DNA from 3 places in the Streptomyces sp. NPDC051217 genome. Region 1 is predicted to be linked to each of the others. Evidence: predicted binding sites of a transcription regulator. Region 1 holds the regulator's gene; each other region holds the start of a gene.
What was found. Region 1 encodes HrcA, which represses chaperone genes, less so after heat shock. Its sites were predicted from a motif close to TTNGCACTCNGNNNNNCNGAGTGCNAA; they were not measured.
Positions count from the first base shown of each region.

Region 2: a site for HrcA is predicted at 3,804-3,830, ahead of groES (co-chaperone GroES). Genes of this name have one in related genera too.
Region 3: a site for HrcA is predicted at 2,812-2,838, ahead of groL (chaperonin GroEL). Genes of this name have one in related genera too.

Region 1 is NZ_JBITEV010000003.1:306,104-312,630, reverse strand. It holds gene ACIBBB_RS09635 (SpoIIE family protein phosphatase) at 1-49, shown strand, start outside; gene hemW (radical SAM family heme chaperone HemW) at 98-1,330, shown strand; gene ACIBBB_RS09625 (DUF3097 domain-containing protein) at 1,498-2,322, opposite strand; gene ACIBBB_RS09620 (MBL fold metallo-hydrolase) at 2,343-3,062, opposite strand; gene hrcA (heat-inducible transcriptional repressor HrcA) at 3,226-4,242, shown strand; gene dnaJ (molecular chaperone DnaJ) at 4,243-5,376, shown strand; gene ACIBBB_RS09605 (nitronate monooxygenase) at 5,476-6,527, shown strand, end outside.
Region 2 is NZ_JBITEV010000008.1:87,834-94,360, reverse strand. It holds gene ACIBBB_RS19445 (Tox-REase-5 domain-containing protein) at 1-1,198, opposite strand, end outside; gene ACIBBB_RS19440 (methyltransferase domain-containing protein) at 1,402-2,688, opposite strand; gene ACIBBB_RS19435 (polysaccharide deacetylase family protein) at 2,747-3,745, shown strand; gene groES (co-chaperone GroES) at 3,979-4,287, shown strand; gene groL (chaperonin GroEL) at 4,386-6,011, shown strand; gene ACIBBB_RS19420 (hydroxyacid dehydrogenase) at 6,104-6,527, opposite strand, start outside.
Region 3 is NZ_JBITEV010000011.1:146,300-152,826, reverse strand. It holds gene ACIBBB_RS24300 (ATP-binding cassette domain-containing protein) at 1-128, shown strand, start outside; gene ACIBBB_RS24295 (ABC transporter permease) at 125-949, shown strand; gene groL (chaperonin GroEL) at 1,060-2,685, opposite strand; gene ACIBBB_RS24285 (cold-shock protein) at 3,027-3,230, opposite strand; gene ACIBBB_RS24280 (ubiquitin-like small modifier protein 1) at 3,610-3,885, opposite strand; gene thrC (threonine synthase) at 3,926-5,239, opposite strand; SAM riboswitch class I at 5,255-5,382, opposite strand; gene ACIBBB_RS24270 (glucosyl-3-phosphoglycerate synthase) at 5,500-6,441, shown strand; gene ACIBBB_RS24265 (hypothetical protein) at 6,490-6,527, shown strand, end outside.

The sequences.
Region 1 (6,527 bases):
GAGTCCGCCGTCGGACGACCTGGCGATGCTGGTGCTGCGGGCGGAGTAGGCGTCCGCGTCCGGTGGGGACACCTCCGCCGTGCGGGACACTGGGGGCATGCCTTCCGCTCTGCCCGACGGTGATCCCATGCCCGAGTCCGGCGCGCTGCCCCCGTACGCCCTTCAGGGCGCGGCGGACCGGCCGCTCGGCTTCTACCTGCACGTGCCGTACTGCGCCACCCGCTGCGGCTACTGCGACTTCAACACCTACACCGCGACGGAGCTGCGCGGCTCGGGCGGCGTCCTGGCATCCCGCGACAACTACGCCGACACCCTGACCGACGAGATCCGGCTCGCCCGCAAGATCCTCGGGGACGACTCCCGGCCCGTCCGCACGGTCTTCGTCGGCGGCGGTACGCCCACGCTGCTCGCCGCGTCCGACCTCGTACGGATGCTGGGCGCCGTACGCGACGAGTTCGGCCTCGCCGACGACGCCGAGATCACCACCGAGGCGAACCCGGAGTCCGTCGACCCCGCGTACCTCGCGGAGTTGCGCGCGGGCGGCTTCAACCGGATCTCCTTCGGCATGCAGAGCGCGAAGCGGCACGTACTTCAGGTGCTCGACCGCACGCACACCCCCGGTCGGCCCGAGGCGTGCGTCGCGGAGGCCCACGCGGCCGGGTTCGACCATGTGAACCTCGACCTGATCTACGGCACGCCCGGGGAAACCGACGACGACTGGCGCGAGTCGCTCGCGGCGGCGGTGGGGGCCGGGCCCGACCACGTGTCGGCGTACGCGCTCATCGTCGAGGAGGGCACGGGGCTGGCCCGTCGGATCCGCCGGGGCGAGATCCCCATGACCGACGACGACGAGCACGCCGACCGGTACCTGATCGCGGACGAGACACTGGCCGCTGCCGGGTTCTCCTGGTACGAGGTCTCCAACTGGGCCACCACCTCGGCCGGGCGGTGCCTGCACAACGAGCTGTACTGGCGCGGGGCGGACTGGTGGGGCGCGGGGCCGGGTGCCCACAGCCATGTGGGCGGGGTCCGGTGGTGGAACGTGAAGCACCCGGGGGCGTACGCGGCGGCGCTGGCGGAGGGGCGGTCGCCGGGGGCGGGGCGGGAGCTCCTCACGGCGGAGGACCGGCGCGTGGAGCGCGTCCTGCTTGAGCTGCGGCTGTCGGAGGGCGTGGAGCTGTCCCTGCTGCGGCCGGCGGGTCTCGGCGCTGCTCGCAAGGCCCTGGACGACGGGCTGCTGGAGGCGGGGCCGTACGAGGAGGGGCGGGCGGTGCTGACGTTGCGGGGGCGGTTGCTGGCGGACGCGGTGGTGCGGGATCTGGTGGATTGACGGGTTGCCGTCCGGCGGATGCGGGTGCGGGTGCGGGTCTTGGCTGCGGCCGGTGCCCCGGGGGCGGGGTTCGGGGTCTCCGGAGGGGTATGTCCGGACGGCCATGACCCCGGAGCGGCACCCGGACACCGGCCCGCACCACCAACCGCGCCGGAGGCGCACCCGCGCTAGACGCGCTCGGGCTCCGTCACGAAGTCGATCAGCTCCTCCACCCGGCCCAGCAGCGCCGGCTCCAGGTCTCGGAACGTGTGGACCGAGCCCAGGATCCGCTGCCATGCCGCACCGGTGTTTTCCGGCCAGCCCAGGGCCCGGCACACCCCCGTCTTCCAGTCCTGGCCGCGCGGAATCACCGGCCACGCCCCGATGCCCACCGACGACGGCTTCACCGCTTCCCAGACGTCGATGTACGGGTGCCCCACGATCAGTACGTCGTCCCCGGTGACCTGTTCGGCCAGCCGGGACTCCTTGGAGCCGGGCACCAGGTGGTCGACCAGGACGCCGAGCCGCGCGTCCGGTGCCGGGGCGAACTCCGTGACGATCGCCGGGAGGTCGTCGATGCCCTCCAGATACTCCACGACCACGCCCTCGATACGGAGGTCGTCGCCCCAGACCCGCTCGACCAGTTCCGCGTCGTGCCGTCCCTCGACGTAGATGCGCCCCGCACGGGCCACCCGCGCCCGCGCGCCCGGGACGGCGACCGAGCCGGAGGCCGTACGGGTGGGCCGGGCCGGGCCGCCGGCGGTGGGGCGGACCAGGGTGACCACCTGGCCTTCGAGCAGGAAACCGCGTTCCACCAGCGGGAACACCCGGTGCTTGCCGAAGCGGTCCTCCAGGGTGACCGTCGGTCCCTCGGCCGTCTTCTCGCAGCGGATCACCGCGCCGCAGAAGCCCGTCGACACCTCCTCGACCACCAGATCCGGCTCGGCGGGCACCTCGGGCACCGGCTTCGAGCGCTTCCAGGGCGGGGTCAGATCGGGGCTGTAACTGCGCATCCGCAGACGATAACCCCGCGTCACGCCGTGCCGAAACGTGCGGCGAGCGCGCCCCGCTGGGCCCGTACGAACGCCGCGTCCACGGCCGCGCCATGGCCGGGAACGTACACCGCGTCCTCGCCGCCCAGCGCCAGCAGCCGGTCCAGGGCGGCCGGCCAGCGGGAGGTGATCGCGTCGTCGCCGGCCTGTGGTTCGCCCGACTCCTCGACCAGGTCGCCGCAGAAGACGATCTCCCGGTCGCCGGGGACGAGCAGAGCCAGATCGTGCCTGGAGTGCCCGGGGCCGACATTGGCGAGAAGTACCTGCCGCCCGCCGAGATCGAGCGTCCACTCGCCGGACACCGGGTGGTCCGGGACGACGAGTACGTCCACCGCCGTGGCGGCTTCGGAGGGGGGTACGCCGTGCCGTACGGCCGTGGCGCGCAGGCTCTCGGGGTCGCGGAGCAGCAGTTCGCCCAGGCCGACCGCGCCGTAGACCTCGGCTCCCGCGAAGGCGGCGGTGCCGAGGACATGGTCGAAGTGGGGGTGGCTGAGCGCGATGTGGGTGACGCGCCGGCCGCACAGGGCCTGCGCCTGCCTGCGGATCTCCGCGCCCTCACGGAGCGTCGAGCCCGTGTCGTACAGAAGGACGGCGTCCTCGCCCACGACCAGCCCGACCGTCGCATCCCAGCCAGGCAGTCGCCGTCTCCCGACCCCCGGAGCCAGTCGTTCCCAGCCGTGCTCTTCCCAACGGACGTTCATACGGCGACGCTATCGGTGGGGCGGGCGGTGCCGCGCGGTAGCGTGACCGGTCGGCCTTGCTAGGGGCGTACCTCACGGCCGTACACTGGCCCGGGGAATGCTGGCACTCCTACGCACCGAGTGCCAAGCCGGATCCGAGGAACCAGAGCTGGAGGTGTGCGCGATGCTGAGCGAACGCAGGCTTGAGGTGCTGCGCGCCATCGTCCAGGACTATGTCGGCACCGAGGAGCCCGTCGGCTCCAAGGCGCTGACCGAGCGGCACAAGCTCGGTGTCTCCCCGGCCACCGTCCGTAACGACATGGCGGTCCTGGAGGACGAGGGCTTCATCGCCCAGCCCCACACGAGTGCGGGGCGTATTCCGACGGACAAGGGCTACCGGCTCTTCGTCGACCGGCTGGCCGGCGTCAAGCCGCTGTCGGCGCCGGAGCGCAGGGCCATCCAGAACTTTCTCGACAGCGCCGTCGACCTGGACGACGTGGTGGGCCGTACGGTGCGGCTGCTCGCGCAGCTGACCCGGCAGGTGGCGGTCGTGCAGTACCCCTCGCTGACCCGCTCGACGGTGCGGCACGTGGAACTGCTCTCGCTGGCTCCCGCGCGGCTGATGCTGGTGCTGATCACCGACACCGGCCGGGTCGAGCAGCGCATGATCGACTGTCCGGTGCCGTTCGGCGACACGTCGCTGGCGGACCTGCGGGCCCGGCTCAACGCCCGGGTCGTGGGCCGGCGGTTCTCCGACGTGCCGCTGCTGGTGCAGGAGCTGCCCGAATCCTTCGACCTGGAGGACCGGGGGACGGTTTCCACCGTCCTCGCGACACTGCTGGAGACACTGGTCGAGGAGACCGAGGAGCGGCTGATGATCGGCGGCACCGCCAATCTGACGCGCTTCGGGCACGACTTCCCCCTGACGATCCGGCCGGTGCTGGAGGCACTTGAGGAGCAGGTCGTGCTCCTCAGGCTGCTCGGCGAGGCCGAGGACTCGGGCATGACCGTACGAATCGGGCACGAGAACGCCCATGAGGGCCTCAACTCCACGTCCGTGGTCGCGGTCGGCTACGGTTCGGGCGACGAGGCAGTCGCCAAACTCGGCGTGGTCGGACCGACCCGCATGGACTACCCCGGAACGATGGGAGCGGTACGCGCAGTGGCACGTTACGTCGGACAGATCCTGGCGGAGTCGTAAGTGGCCACGGACTACTACGCCGTACTCGGCGTACGCCGCGACGCATCACAGGACGAGATCAAGAAGGCATTCCGCAGGCTCGCCCGCGAGCTGCACCCGGATGTCAATCCCGATCCCAAGACGCAGGAGCGCTTCAAGGAGATCAACGCCGCGTACGAGGTGTTGTCGGACCCGCAGAAGAAGCAGGTCTACGACCTCGGCGGTGATCCGCTCTCGCAGGCGGGTGCCGGCGCCGGCGGCTTCGGGGCCGGTGGCTTCGGCAACTTCTCGGACATCATGGACGCGTTCTTCGGGACGTCCCAGCAGCGTGGGCCGAGGTCGCGGACGCGGCGCGGCCAGGACGCGATGATCCGGCTGGAGATCGACCTCAACGAGGCGGCCTTCGGCACGACGAAGGACATCCAGGTCGACACGGCGGTCGTCTGTACGACCTGCTCGGGCGAGGGCGCCGCACCCGGTACCTCCGCGCAGACCTGTGACATGTGCCGCGGTCGCGGCGAGGTCTCACAGGTCACGCGGTCCTTCCTGGGCCAGGTCATGACATCGCGGCCGTGCCCGCAGTGCCAGGGCTTCGGTACGGTCGTGCCGACCCCCTGCCCCGAGTGCGCGGGCGACGGCCGTATCCGGTCGCGCCGCACGCTCACGGTCAAGATCCCCGCGGGGGTCGACAACGGCACTCGTATCCAGCTCTCCGGCGAGGGCGAAGTCGGTCCCGGTGGCGGTCCGGCGGGCGATCTGTACGTCGAGATCCACGAACTGCCGCACGCGGTGTTCCAGCGCCGCGGGGACGATCTGCACTGCACGGTGACCATCCCGATGACCGCGGCGTCCCTGGGCACACAGTGCCCGCTGGAGACGCTGGACGGCGTCGAGGACATCGACGTCCGGCCGGGCACCCAGTCGGGTCAGTCGATCCCGCTCCACGGCCGCGGCATCACGCATCTGCGGGGCGGTGGCCGGGGCGACCTGATCGTCCATGTCGAGGTCATGACCCCGTCCAAACTCGACCCGGAGCAGGAGCGGTTGCTGCGAGAGCTGGCGAAGCTCAGGGGCGAGGAACGGCCCACCGGCCAGTTTCAACCGGGGCAACAGGGACTCTTCTCCCGGCTGAAGGACGCGTTCAACGGTCGTTAGACCGTCTCCTCGGGCGTCGGAAGGGCTGGTCACGGCCCGTCCGGCGCCCGAGGACGAACCGGTACCAAGGCTCCACGGGCGACATGGCACCATGCGTGCATGTCCTCCGTGTTGACCGATCTCTGCCGGTATCCGATCGTGCAGGCTCCCATGGCCGGCGGCGCGTCCTGCCCGCAGCTGGTGGCGGCCGTCGGTGACGCCGGAGGACTCGGATTCCTCGCCGCCGGCTACAAGACCGCCGACGGGATGTACGAGGAGGTCAAGCAGCTCCGGGGGCTCAGCTCCGCCCCGTTCGGGATCAATCTCTTCATGCCGCAGCCGCACCACGACGACCACGCCGCCGTGGAGATCTACCGCGAACAGCTCGCCGGCGAGGTGACCTGGTACGAGACCCCGCTCGGCGACCCGGAGACGGGCCGCGACGACGGGTACGAGGCCAAGCTCGCGATACTGCTCGACGATCCCGTTCCGGTCGTGTCGTTCACCTTCGGCTGCCCCACCCCCACCACCCTCGACGCCTTCACCCGTGTCGGCACCCTCACCGTCGTCACGGTGACGACACCCGAAGAGGCCCAGACCGCCGAGTGGTCGGGCGCCGACGTCGTCTGCGTCCAGGGCATCGAGGCCGGCGGCCATCAGGGCACGCACCGCGACGACCCCGCCACCGACTGCGCGGGCATCGGGCTGCTGTCGCTCGTGACGCAGGTACGGGACTCCGTACGGCTGCCGGTCATCGCGACCGGCGGGCTCATGCGCGGCGCCCAGATCGCCGCCGTACTGGCCGCGGGCGCCGACTCCGCGCAGTTCGGCACCGCCTTCCTCGTCTGCCCGGAGTCCGGCGCCCACGCGCTCCACAAGCGGGCCATGACCAACCCGCTGTTCACCCGCACCGAACTCACCCGCGCCTTCTCCGGCCGGCCCGCGCGCGGTCTCGTCAACCGCTTCATGCGCGAACACGGCCCCTACGCCCCGCCCGCGTATCCGGAGGTGCACCACCTCACCGCCGGGCTGCGCAAGGCCGCGGCCAAGGTCGGCGACCCGCAGGGCATGGCCCTGTGGGCCGGCCAGGGCCACCGGATGGCCCGCGATCTGCCCGCCGGGCAACTCGTCGAGGTCCTCGCCGACGAACTCGAAGCCGCCCGCGCCTCGTT
Region 2 (6,527 bases), on a different contig from region 1:
CGACGAACATGTCGTCGCCGACGCTGACGACCGTGTTCACGGACGCGCCGCCCCAGTCGGTCAGCGCGTCGAAGTAGTCGCCCTTCGCCCACTTGTCGCCCGCGTCCTTGGCGTCCTGCGACCACTCGTCGCCCAGGCCGCTGCCGTAGTCCTTCAGCCCGTCCCAGGTGCCGCCCGGGTCGGTGACCAGGTCCCAGACGCCGGTGACGTCGCCCCAGAAGCCGTCCACGGCAACGCCCTTGACGACCTGGGTGATCCGGTCGCCCGCGCACGAGAAGAAGCCCCAGCCTCCGCAGTCCTCCTTCTCCTCCCCGTCGTCTCCGTTGTCGGCGGCGGCCTGGTCCTCGTCCCATCCCGGTTCGTCGGCGGCGGCGTCGTTCCGGTCCTCGTCGGTCTCGACGCCCACGGGGACGGTGCCGCCGTTCTCGCCGTCCTGCGGATCGCCGGGGTCGCCGGGGTCGCCGGGGTCGCCAGGGTTCCCGGGGTCTGCCGGGTCACCCTGGTCGCCGCCGGGTTCGTCCTGGCCGTCGCCCGCCTCGACCGAGTCGCCGTCGGCGGCCGGGCACGCCGTGCCCGTGATCGAACAGACCGCGGACTGGAGGCCGCTGGATATCTGCCCGCCGACGCCGCTCACCGTGAGCCCGACGATGATCGCGGCGACGAGGACGAACAGCCCGAGGTATTCGAGCGCCGTCTGGCCCCCGTCACTCCGCCACCTGATGAACCGGGCGAACGAGAACCGCCGGCGCTCCGCCCGCCGTTCCACGGCGAGCCTTGTCCACTCCCGGCTCTCGGAACGGCTCAGGAAGATGAGGATCAGTACGGGCAGTAGCAGTTGAGTGAAGCCCTGGAAGGAGCCCTCGGTGATGTTGGAGATGCCTCCGGCGACCAGCCACGCCTGTACGGCGATCAGCGCTCGCCACTCCCACACCCCGCCGGTCCACAGCCGCCGGGACAGCAGCCAGCCGGCCGTACCGGGCGCCGCCGCCCACACGACGAGGCCGATCAGCTCCGCGTCGACCGCGTCGGCGTCGGCGGCGGAGAGAAGCAGGCCGACCCCGCCCAGTACGGTGAAGCCGAAGAGCGCGTGGATCAACCACCGGGCGACTTGCAGCAGTTGGGGCATGTCGCGCCGCCCGGACGGATCGGGCGGTGTCCACGCGCCGTCGTACGTCGATGCTCCCCCGTAACCAGCCATTCCGAGCTCCCAACCACCTTCACGAACCGCGGCGTTCAGGCGACACGTGTCAGGCCGCCCCTCGGCGGAGCCTATGACCTGAACACGTCAGCGCGCATGGGCCCAGAGACCCAAAACCCTCTCAAATGTGCTCTGCCACAAGGCGGTTCGGGGTGATTGGCGAGGAGCGGAGACGGTGGGAACAGGCCCTGAATGGCCGGGACTCACGCCCTCCCGGCGGGTCTGCCGAGCAGCATCGTCGGCGCGCCGGCGACCCGGGTGAGGAAGACCGTGGCCGAATTCCGGCCCTTGAGCTTCATCTTCCGCCGCAGCTCCTCCGGTTCGACCGGCGAGCCGCGCTTCTTGACCGTCAGGATGCCGACCCCGCGCTCGCGGAGCAGGGCCTTGAGCCGCTTGAGGCTGAAGGGCAGTTCGTCGGTGATCTCGTAGGCGGTCGCGTACGGCGTCGGGCGTGCCTCGTCCGCCGTGATGTACGCGATCGTCTCGTCGATCAGCCCGCCGTCCAGCTCGTCGGCGGCCTCGGCGACCAGATGGGCGCGGATGACGGCGCCGTCCGGCTCGTACAGATAGCGGCCGACCTTTCTGACCCGAGGGTCCGGCAGTCCGCGGCCGGTGAGAGTGACTCCCGCCGGGAGCAGGGTGGCGCGCCGGGCGCCGGGCGTGACCCGGCCGGGGCCGTCGGAGGCGGTCGCGTCGTGCCAGAGCACCGCCTCCTTGACGTCGCCGCCGTCGGAGATCCACTCGGCCTCGAAATCGTCGGGCACCAGCTCGTGCGGGATGCCCGGCGCGATCTTGATGCCACCCGCGCCGACCTCACGTACCGCCCCGATCGCCCAGGACAGCGGCGGCGAGTACGCCTCCGGGTCGAAGATCCGCCCCCGGCCGCCGCGCCTCGCCGGGTCGATGAACAGGGCGTCAGGGGTGGGCGCGGCCGTCAGGTCGTACGTCATGACGTCCGCGCACACGACGGTCGGCGGCGGGGCGTCGGGCGCGAGCGTACGGACGTTGTGCGCGGCGATCTCGCAGGCCGCCGGGGAACGGTCGACGGCGGTCACGGCGAACCCCGCGCGGGCCAGCTCGATCGCGTCGCCGCCGATGCCGCAGCACAGATCCGTGATCCGCGCCGGGCGCCCGCCCGCGCGACCCCCGGCCGTGGAGCCGATGTCCCGGAACCGGGCCGCCCGGTGGGCGGCGACCGAGGTGCGGGTGGCCTGCTCGACGCCGTCCGGCGTGAAGTACATGCGGTACGCGTCACGCTCGCCGAATTTCACGACCGCGCGCTGTCGCAGCCGGGCCTGCGCGAGGGCCGACGAGACCAGCTCGGCGGGGTGGTCGCGGCGCAGCCGGGTCGCCAGGGCCAGCTCCCGCGCGGGGTCGTAGTCGCGAAGGGCGGCGAGGAGGGCCTGGCCCTCCTCGGAGAGGAGCGGGGACAGGGGTGCGGGGGTGCGGTCGTTCACCGGGCCATTGTGGGCCGGCCGGGGGACCGCCATCGCTCCCACGGCGGTGTCGGCCGGGCACGTGGACCGGGCGCTGACAGGATGCGGCGCCATGCAACTAGTACGACAAAACGAAGATAAAGCCTCGGAGCTACTGAAAAGACACCCGGGCGGACGGGCGCGCACCGTGGCCGCCGTACTCCTGATCGCCGCGCTCGCCGCCGCCTGTGCGGGGGAGTCCGGCGACCGTAACGGCAATGGCGCCGGCGGGCGGAGCGGGGACGGGGGCGGCGGTGGCGGTGGACCCGTGGAGTCCGCCCCCGGGAAGCCCGGCCGGGCCGGGCCCGGCGCCGAGGCCGCCAAGAAGGCCGACGCCGCCGCTGTCGTCCATGCCCAGGCGCTGCGCGCGGTGGCCGCCAAGAAGTGGAAGCTCGCCAAGACCCCGCTCGCCGCGCCCCCGCCGCCCGCGGTGAAGCCGCGGATCACCACCCGCAAGGGCTTCGAGGTCACGGGCGGCGCGACGCTGCCGCCGGTCTTCACCGCCGTCCCGACGAAGGAGAAGATCGTCTTCCTGACGATCGACGACGGCGCCGAGAAGGACCCCGAACTGCTGCGGATGATGGGCGAGTTGAAGATCCCGTACAGCGCCTTCCTCAGCGACTACGTCATCAACGACAACTACGCCTACTTCAAGAAGATGCAGTCCCGCGGCGTCTCCCTGCACAACCACACCCTCACCCACCCCTACCTTCCCGGGCTCTCCTACAAGGAGCAGAAGCGGGAGATCTGCGGCCAGCAGGAGAAGATCAAGAAGCGGTACGGGAAGCGGCCCGAGCTCTTCCGGCCGCCGTACGGCAACTACGACGCCGACACCCTGCGCGCCGCCAAGTCCTGCGGCGTCAAGGCGGTCCCTCTGTGGTCGTCCGAGGCGTTCCCCGACCACATGGAGTGGCGCGAGTGGGACCGGAACCTGCATCCCGGTGACATCGTCCTCACGCACTTCCGCGGGAAGGAGGACTGGAAGGGCTCGATGCCCGACATGATCCGGCACGTCATGAAGACGATCACGGACAAGGGCTACGCGGTGGCGAAGCTGGAGGACTACGTCTAGTTCACCGGCCCGCGGCCCTCGCCGGAGGGGCCGGACGGGGGCGCCGCGCGGAGCCCGACTGGCACTCAGCTTGACCGAGTGCTAATCGCGGTCATAGTGTCATGTCTGGCACTCCCCACTGGAGAGTGCCAATGCGTGACAGGACAGGTCCGGCACCCGCGACGACGGATCGACCCCGGTCACGCCACCCAGACAGTTAACCCCGTGAGATCTCCGAAGGGGGAGGTCGGATCGTGACGACCGCCAGCACCAAGGTTGCCATCAAGCCGCTCGAGGACCGCATTGTGGTCCAGCCGCTCGACGCAGAGCAGACCACGGCCTCTGGCCTGGTTATTCCGGACACTGCCAAGGAGAAGCCCCAGGAGGGCGTCGTCCTGGCCGTCGGTCCGGGTCGCTTCGAGAACGGCGAGCGTCTTCCGCTCGACGTTTCCGTCGGCGACGTCGTTCTGTACAGCAAGTACGGCGGTACTGAGGTGAAGTACACGGGCGAGGAGTACCTCGTCCTCTCGGCTCGCGACGTGCTCGCGATCATCGAGAAGTAATTCCACAGTCCGCTGTGAACTACGCCCCTGGCCCCCGCATCGCCGGGTGGTCCGGGGCGTAGTTCGTTGTTCGTTCGAGAGGACAAGAGAAAGCTCCCATGGCGAAGATCCTGAAGTTCGACGAGGACGCCCGTCGCGCCCTTGAGCGCGGCGTCAACAAGCTTGCCGACACGGTGAAGGTGACGATCGGCCCCAAGGGCCGCAACGTCGTCATCGACAAGAAGTTCGGCGCGCCGACCATCACCAACGACGGTGTCACGATCGCCCGCGAGGTCGAGCTCGACGACCCGTACGAGAACCTCGGCGCCCAGCTCGTGAAGGAGGTGGCGACCAAGACCAACGACATCGCGGGTGACGGCACCACCACCGCCACCGTGCTGGCCCAGGCGCTGGTCCGCGAGGGCCTGCGCAACGTCGCCGCCGGCGCCTCCCCGGCCGCCCTGAAGAAGGGCATCGACGCCGCGGTCGCCGCCGTCTCCAAGCAGCTGCTGGACACGGCCCGCCCGATCGACGACAAGACCGACATCGCCGCCGTCGCCGGGCTCTCCGCCCAGGACTCGCAGGTCGGCGAGCTCATCGCCGAGGCGATGGACAAGGTCGGCAAGGACGGTGTCATCACCGTCGAGGAGTCCAACACCTTCGGCCTGGAGCTGGAGTTCACCGAGGGCATGGCCTTCGACAAGGGCTACCTCTCGCCGTACATGGTGACCGACCAGGAGCGTATGGAGGCCGTCCTCGACGACCCGTACATCCTGATCAACCAGGGCAAGATCGGCTCCATCCAGGACATGCTCCCGCTGCTGGAGAAGGTCATCCAGGCGGGCGGCTCCCGGCCGCTGCTGATCATCGCCGAGGACGTCGAGGGCGAGGCGCTCTCCACCCTCGTCGTCAACAAGATCCGTGGGACCTTCAACGCCGTCGCGGTGAAGGCCCCCGGCTTCGGTGACCGCCGCAAGGCCATGCTCGGCGACATCGCCACCCTCACGGGCGCGACCGTCATCGCCGAAGAGGTCGGCCTCAAGCTCGACCAGGCCGGTCTCGACGTGCTGGGCACCGCCCGCCGCGTCACGGTCTCCAAGGACGACACCACGATCGTCGACGGCGGTGGCGAGAGCACCGAGGTCGCCGGACGCGTCAACCAGATCAAGGCCGAGATCGAGTCCACGGACTCCGACTGGGACCGCGAGAAGCTCCAGGAGCGCCTCGCGAAGCTGGCCGGCGGCGTGTGCGTGATCAAGGTCGGCGCCGCCACCGAGGTGGAGCTCAAGGAGAAGAAGCACCGTCTGGAGGACGCCATCTCCGCGACCCGCGCCGCGGTCGAGGAGGGCATCGTCTCCGGTGGTGGCTCCGCCCTGGTGCACGCCGCCAAGGTGCTGGAGGACGGCCTGGGCAAGACGGGCGACGAGGCCACCGGTGTCGCGGTCGTCCGCCGCGCCGTGGTCGAGCCGCTGCGCTGGATCGCCGAGAACGCCGGTCTTGAGGGCTACGTCATCACCGCGAAGGTCGCCGAGCTCGACGCGGGTCACGGCTTCAACGCCTCGACCGGCGAGTACGTCGACCTGGTGAAGGCCGGCGTCATCGACCCGGTCAAGGTCACCCGCTCCGCGCTGGAGAACGCCGCTTCCATCGCGTCGCTGCTCCTCACGACCGAGACCCTGGTCGTCGAGAAGCCGGCCGAGGAAGAGGGCGACGCCGGTCACGGCGGTCACGGCCACAGCCACTGAGGCAAGCAGCTCCGTGGTACACGCGCCGAGGCCCGGCGCCCCTTCGGGGGTGCCGGGCCTCGGCGCGTCCGGCGCGCGTTCCGGTGTACGGCTCAGGCCGAGTGCGGCAGCGCCGAGGGGTGTACGGGATCCTCGAACGGCAGCCCCTTCGCGTACCGTTCCACCTCGTCCAGCGCCTGGTCGGCCATCCGGTGGACCTCGCCGCCCAGCGAGCCCGCGACATGCGGGGTCAGCAGCACGTTCGGCAGGTCGTACAACGGCGAGTCCGGCGACGGCGGTTCGGGATCCGTCACGTCGAGCACCGCGCTCAGCCGGCCGGAGACCAGTTGCGGGAGCAGCGCGGCCTCGTCGATCAGCGAGCCGCGCGCGGTGTTGATCAGAGTGGCCCCGTCCGGCATCGCGGCGAGCTGGGCGGCGCCGATCATCCGATGGGTGGCCGGGACCTGCGGTGCGTGGACGGACACCACCTGGCTTCGCGCGCACAGCTCGGTCAGCGCCACCGGTTCGACACCGAGA
Region 3 (6,527 bases), on a different contig from region 1:
ACAGCACCGGGGTACGGGCCGAGTCACTCAGCATGCACACCCCCGACCTCGACGACGTCTTCCTCACCCTGACCGGCCGGCAGAACGCCGGCACCGTCCCCGCCGCCCGCAAGGAGTCGAACCGATGAGCACCGCCACCCTCACCCCGGCCAAGTCCGCCAAGTCCGCCCGCTCGTACGTGCTGCGCGACTCCATGACGATGCTGCGCCGCAACATAAAGCACATGCGGCGCTACCCCTCGATGACCATCTCGATCCTCGTGATGCCGCTGCTGATGCTGCTGCTGTTCGTGTACGTCTTCGGCGGCGCGCTCGGCGCCGGCATCGGCGGGGGCGGCGACCGCGGCGACTACATCAACTACCTGGTGCCCGGCATCATCCTGATGTCCGCGACCTCCGGGGCCGTCGCCACGGCCGTGTCCGTCTGCACCGACATGACCGAAGGCATCGTCAAACGCTTCCGTACGATGTCGATCTCCCGGGGCGCCATCCTCACCGGCCATGTCTTCGGCAGCGTCCTCCAGGTCGCCGCGGTCCTCTTCCTGATCACCGGCGTCTCCCTCGCGATCGGCTTCCGGCCCGACGCCTCGCCGGTCGAGTGGGTGGCCGCCATGGGCCTGCTCCTCTTCCTGGCCTTCGGCATGGCCTGGCTGTCCGCCGCGATGGGCATGGGCGCCAAGACCGTCGAGTCCGCGAGCAACGCCCCGCTGCCGCTGACCTTCCTGCCCTTCCTCGGCAGCGCGGTCGTCCCCCCGGACTCCATGCCGACCGCCCTGCGCTGGTTCGCCGAGTACCAGCCCTTCACCCCGATCAACGAGACCCTGCGCGGCCTCTTCCTCGGAACCGAGATCGGCAACGACGGCTGGATCGCGCTCGCCTGGTGCACGGGCCTCGCCCTGCTCGGCTACTTCTGGTCCCGCGCGGTCTTCAACCGCGAGCTCCAGCGCTGAGCCCGCGAAGCCCGCTGAACGCCCCGAGGGCGGCACCCCCTGCTGGGGAGTGCCGCCCTCGGTCGTACAAGCGCGTACGTGCTACGCCATGAACCGCCGATCCGTCAGGATCAGAAGTCCATGTCACCGCCCGGCATGCCGCCCGGCGCGCCGCCGGCGGCGGCCTTCTCCGGCTTGTCGGCGATGACGGCCTCGGTGGTGAGGAACAGCGCCGCGATGGACGCCGCGTTCTGCAGGGCGGAACGCGTGACCTTCGCGGGGTCGATGATGCCTTCGGCGATCATGTCGACGTACTCGCCGGTCGCGGCGTTCAGGCCGTGACCGATCTTGAGGTTGCGGACCTTCTCGACGATGACGCCACCCTCAAGACCCGCGTTGACCGCGATCTGCTTGAGCGGGGCCTCCAGCGCGAGCTTGACGGCAGCGGCGCCCGTCGCCTCGTCGCCTTCGAGCTCCAGCTTCTCGAACACCGAGGAAGCCTGGAGCAGAGCCACGCCACCACCGGCGACGATGCCCTCCTCGACGGCGGCCTTGGCGTTGCGCACCGCGTCCTCGATGCGGTGCTTGCGCTCCTTGAGCTCGACCTCGGTCGCGGCGCCGGCCTTGATGACGGCCACGCCGCCGGCCAGCTTCGCGAGGCGCTCCTGGAGCTTCTCACGGTCGTAGTCCGAGTCCGAGTTCTCGATCTCGGCACGGATCTGGTTCACGCGACCGGCGACCTGCTCGCTGTCACCGGCACCGTCGACGATGGTGGTCTCGTCCTTGGTGATGACGACCTTGCGGGCGCGGCCCAGCAGGTCGAGACCGGCGTTCTCCAGCTTGAGGCCGACCTCCTCGGAGATGACCGTGCCGCCCGTGAGGATGGCGATGTCGTTCAGCATCGCCTTGCGGCGGTCACCGAAGCCCGGGGCCTTGACGGCGACGGACTTGAAGGTGCCCTTGATCTTGTTGACGACGAGCGTGGACAGCGCCTCGCCCTCGACGTCCTCGGCGATGATCAGCAGCGGCTTGCCCGACTGGATGACCTTCTCCAGGAGCGGCAGGACGTCCTTGACGTTGCCGATCTTGGAGTTGACGATCAGGATGTACGGGTCGTCGAGCGACGCCTCCATACGCTCCATGTCGGTGGCGAAGTACGCCGAGATGTAGCCCTTGTCGAAGCGCATGCCCTCGGTGAGCTCAAGCTCCAGACCGAAGGTCTGCGACTCCTCGACGGTGATGACGCCTTCCTTGCCGACCTTGTCCATCGCCTCGGCGATGAGCTCGCCGATCTGGGTGTCGGCGGCGGAGATGGAGGCCGTCGAAGCGATCTGCTCCTTGGTCTCCACGTCCTTGGCCTGCTCCAGCAGCGCACCGGAGACGGCCTCGATGGCCTTCTCGATGCCGCGCTTGAGGGCCATCGGGTTGGCGCCGGCGGCCACGTTGCGCAGGCCCTCGCGGACCAGGGCCTGGGCCAGGACGGTCGCGGTGGTCGTACCGTCACCGGCGACGTCGTCCGTCTTCTTGGCGACTTCCTTGACCAGCTCGGCGCCGATCTTCTCGTACGGGTCCTCGAGCTCGATCTCCTTGGCGATGGAAACACCATCGTTGGTGATCGTGGGGGCGCCCCACTTCTTCTCGAGGACGACGTTTCGGCCCTTGGGGCCAAGGGTTACCTTGACGGCGTCGGCGAGCTGGTTCATCCCGCGCTCGAGACCGCGCCGTGCCTCCTCGTCGAACGCGATGATCTTGGCCATGTGAAGTGGTCCTCCCGGACTGGGGTGGATTGCTCCGGACCGTGTCCGCGCCCGCGACGGACGGCCGGAGAGCCGTGCGGTTCCTTGCCCCACAGGCTCTCGGGCCTCGCTGACCCGGTCCATAAGTTGTCACTCTCACCTGCAGAGTGCTAACGCCAATGATTAGCACTCGACCCCCGAGAGTGCAAGCGACTCCCGAGCAACCCCGGCAACGGAGGAGCGCGCGCACGCGGGACGCGGACACGCGGGCACGCGGCGCGCGCACGCACGAGGGGCCCGCATCCCCTGCCGGGATGCGAGCCCCTCGTGTGTGAGTGCGTCGTTGGCCGATCGCGCCGGAATCAGACGGCGAGCTTGACCATGTCCGCCTGCGGACCCTTCTGGCCCTGCGAGATCTCGAACTCAACTCGCTGACCTTCTTCAAGGGTGCGGTAGCCGTCCATCTGGATCGCGCTGTAGTGGACGAAAACATCCGCACCACCGTCGACCGCGATGAAGCCGTAGCCCTTCTCCGCGTTGAACCACTTGACGGTGCCCTGAGCCATGCCTAACTCCCCTATTACTGGCCCCTGCGCGGGACCGCACTTCGCGCCGGAACGCGTCGACCGCGGCTGAATGTATCTGCCCAACTGCCCTCTGCAACAGGTCAATCGGACGAGAATTATGGGCACGACGGAACACGCAAAGAGGTGAATTGCCGGGCTACCAGGGCAAGTCGGGCCGGGCAAAGCGCAAGGAACCGCGCAAACAGCGTCCACACTTCGACCGCATCTTGTCGCGAACTCATACGCTCGGGGCACGGGCGCGACGGGGGCGGCGGCGGGGCTACCCCAACTGTACCGCGTTCAACCTCATGGAATTGCCCCCTCCGCTTCTCTCGCGGAGGGGGCAACCCCGTTCACTGTGCGTGCTGTTCGGCCGTGTTCAGCCTCCGGCGACCGCCGGGATGATCGAGACGCCGGCGCCCTCGGGGGTGGCGGTCTCCAGGCCCTGCTCGAAGCGGACGTCGTCGTCGTTCACGTACACGTTGACGAAGCGCCGGAGCTTGCCCTGGTCGTCCAGGACGCGGGCGGCGATGCCCGGGTGGTTCGACTCCAGGGACGCGATGACCTGGGAAAGGGTCGTGCCCTCGGCCGGAACCTCGGCCTTTCCGCCGGTGTACGTACGGAGGATCGTGGGGATGCGGACGTTCACGCTCATCGGTTTCTGCCTTCCGGGGAGTAGCGGGTTCTTGAGGGGCTCAACGCGCCAGACCGGCGGCGCGGAACGCGTCGAGGCTCGGCGGAATCGTCGCGGTCGGCCCCGTCGTCGGCGCGACGGCGTCCAGCGTCTTGAGCCCGTCGCCCGTGTTCAGCACGACCGTCGTGAGTGCCGGGTCGAGCAGACCCGCCTCGATGAGCTTGCGCGTCACCCCCACGGTCACCCCGCCCGCCGTCTCGGCGAAGATCCCCTCGGTCCGCGCGAGCAGCTTGATCGCGTCGACGACCTGCTCGTCGTTCACGTCCTCGACGGCGCCGCCCGTGCGGCGGGCGATGTCCAGGACGTACGGGCCGTCGGCCGGGTTGCCGATCGCCAGTGACTTGGCGATCGTGTTCGGCTTCTGCGGCCGTACGACATCGTGTCCGGCCTTGAAGGCGACCGACACCGGCGAGCAGCCCTCGGCCTGCGCGCCGAAGATCTTGTACGGCTTCTCCTCGACCAGGCCGAGCGCGATCAGCTCCTTCAGCCCCTTGTCGATCTTCGTCAGCTGCGAGCCCGACGCGACCGGGATGACGAGCTGGTCGGGCAGCTCCCAGCCGAGCTGCTCGCAGATCTCGTACGCGAGGGTCTTGGAGCCCTCGCCGTAGTACGGGCGGAGGTTGACGTTGACGAAGCCCCAGCCCTCGCCGAGCGGGTCCCCGATGAGCTCGGAGCAGAAGCGGTTGACGTCGTCGTAGTTGCCCTCGATACCGACGAGTTCGCCGCCGTAGATCGCGGCCATGACGACCTTCCCCTGCTCCAGGTCGTGCGGGATGAAGACGCAGGAGCGGAAGCCGGCGCGGGCGGCGGCGGCGCCGACGGCGCCCGCGAGGTTGCCGGTGGAGGAGCAGGAGAGCGTGGTGAAGCCGAAGGCGCGGGCCGCCTCGACGGCGATGGCGACGACACGGTCCTTGAAGGAGTGCGTCGGGTTGCCGGAGTCGTCCTTCACGTACAGGCCGCCGGTGACGCCCAGCTCACGGGCGAGGTTGTCGGCCTTGACGAGCTTGGTGAAGCCGGGGTTGATGTTCGGCTTCGACGCGACGTCGGCGGGGACGGGGAGCAGCGGCGCGTAGCGCCAGATGTTGTCGGGACCCGCGGCGATTCGCTTCTTCAGGCCCTCGGGGTCGCCCGTCGGCAGGTCGTAGGCCACTTCGAGCGGGCCGAAACAGCTCTGACAGGCGAAGATCGGGCCGAGTTCGAAGCGCTCCCCGCATTCGCGGCACGAGAGGGCGGCGGCGGGTCCGAGATCCACGGTGCCGGCATGAGATGCGGCGGCGTCGGCGTTGGAACTGGTGTGAACGGTCTGCACAGCCATGAAGGCGAGGCCCTTTCCTCATCTTCCTCGCGACGCATCTCGCCGCGAGACGGAATTGGCACCTTCCCCACCGTGACCTCGCGGTCGGCGGGAGGGTTGCCGGGGCTTCAACGGGCCGTTCCCTCTGCCCCTCTGGATGAGCGGTATTCGATTGTCAGCGTCATGACCCCCGACATGCGACGGTCATTCGCGTTGTTCAAGACTGTAACCGAACCCCTGGACGGTTGAGGCCTTCGTCCGATCCGCGAGATGGAGATCACGTGCTGCGAGAAGTGGAGCGCTGGCTGGCCCGGCGGTCCTGGCCGGCGGCGGACCGGCCGGTCGACCGGCTGGTCGCCGCCAAGCAGGGTGCGCAGGTCAGCGTCGTGCTCCCGGCCCTGAACGAGGAGGCGACGGTCGGTCCGATCGTGTCGGTGATCCGGCGCGAACTGATGGCGGGCCCGGCGCCGCTCGTCGACGAGCTGGTCGTGATCGACTCGGGCTCGACCGACCGTACGGGGGAGTTCGCGGCGGCGGCCGGGGCGCGCGTGGTGCACCGGGACGACATTCTGCCGAGGCTGCCGACCGTGCCCGGCAAGGGCGAGGTGCTGTGGCGCTCGCTGCTGGTGACGAGCGGCGACATCGTCTGTTTCGTGGACGCGGATCTCAGGGACTTCTCGGCGCAATTCGTGTCGGGGACGGTGGGGCCGCTGCTGACCGAACCGGACGTGCAGTTCGTGAAGGCGATGTACGACCGCCCGCTCGGCGACGAGCCGGGGCAGGGCGGCCGGGTGACGGAGCTGGTGGCGCGTCCGCTGCTGAATCTGCACTGGCCGCTGCTGGCGGGCTTCGTGCAGCCCCTGGGCGGTGAGTACGCGGTGCGGCGCTCGCTGCTGGAGCGGCTGCCGTTCCCCGTCGGGTACGGGGTGGAGCTGGGGCTGCTGGTGGACGCGCTGCACACGGTGGGGCTGGACGCGCTGGGCCAGGTCGACGTCGGGGTGCGCAGGCACCGGCACCAGGACGGGCAGGCTCTGGGGCGGATGGCGGCGGCGATCTACCGGACGGCGCAGCTGCGGCTGTCGCGGGGGCATCTGGTGCGGCCGGAGCTGACGCAGTTCGATCGGGGCGAGAGGGGCTTCGAGCCGCGTACGTACGCGGTGGACACCGAGGAGCGGCCACCGATGCGGGAGATCTCGGAGTACGCGGCGCGGCGCGCGGCCTAGCCATTGAGTTCGTATGATTTAAGTATCGATTTGCCTATATTGCCTGGTATGTCGATGACTGCGATGGCCGTGGCGGCCTTGACCTC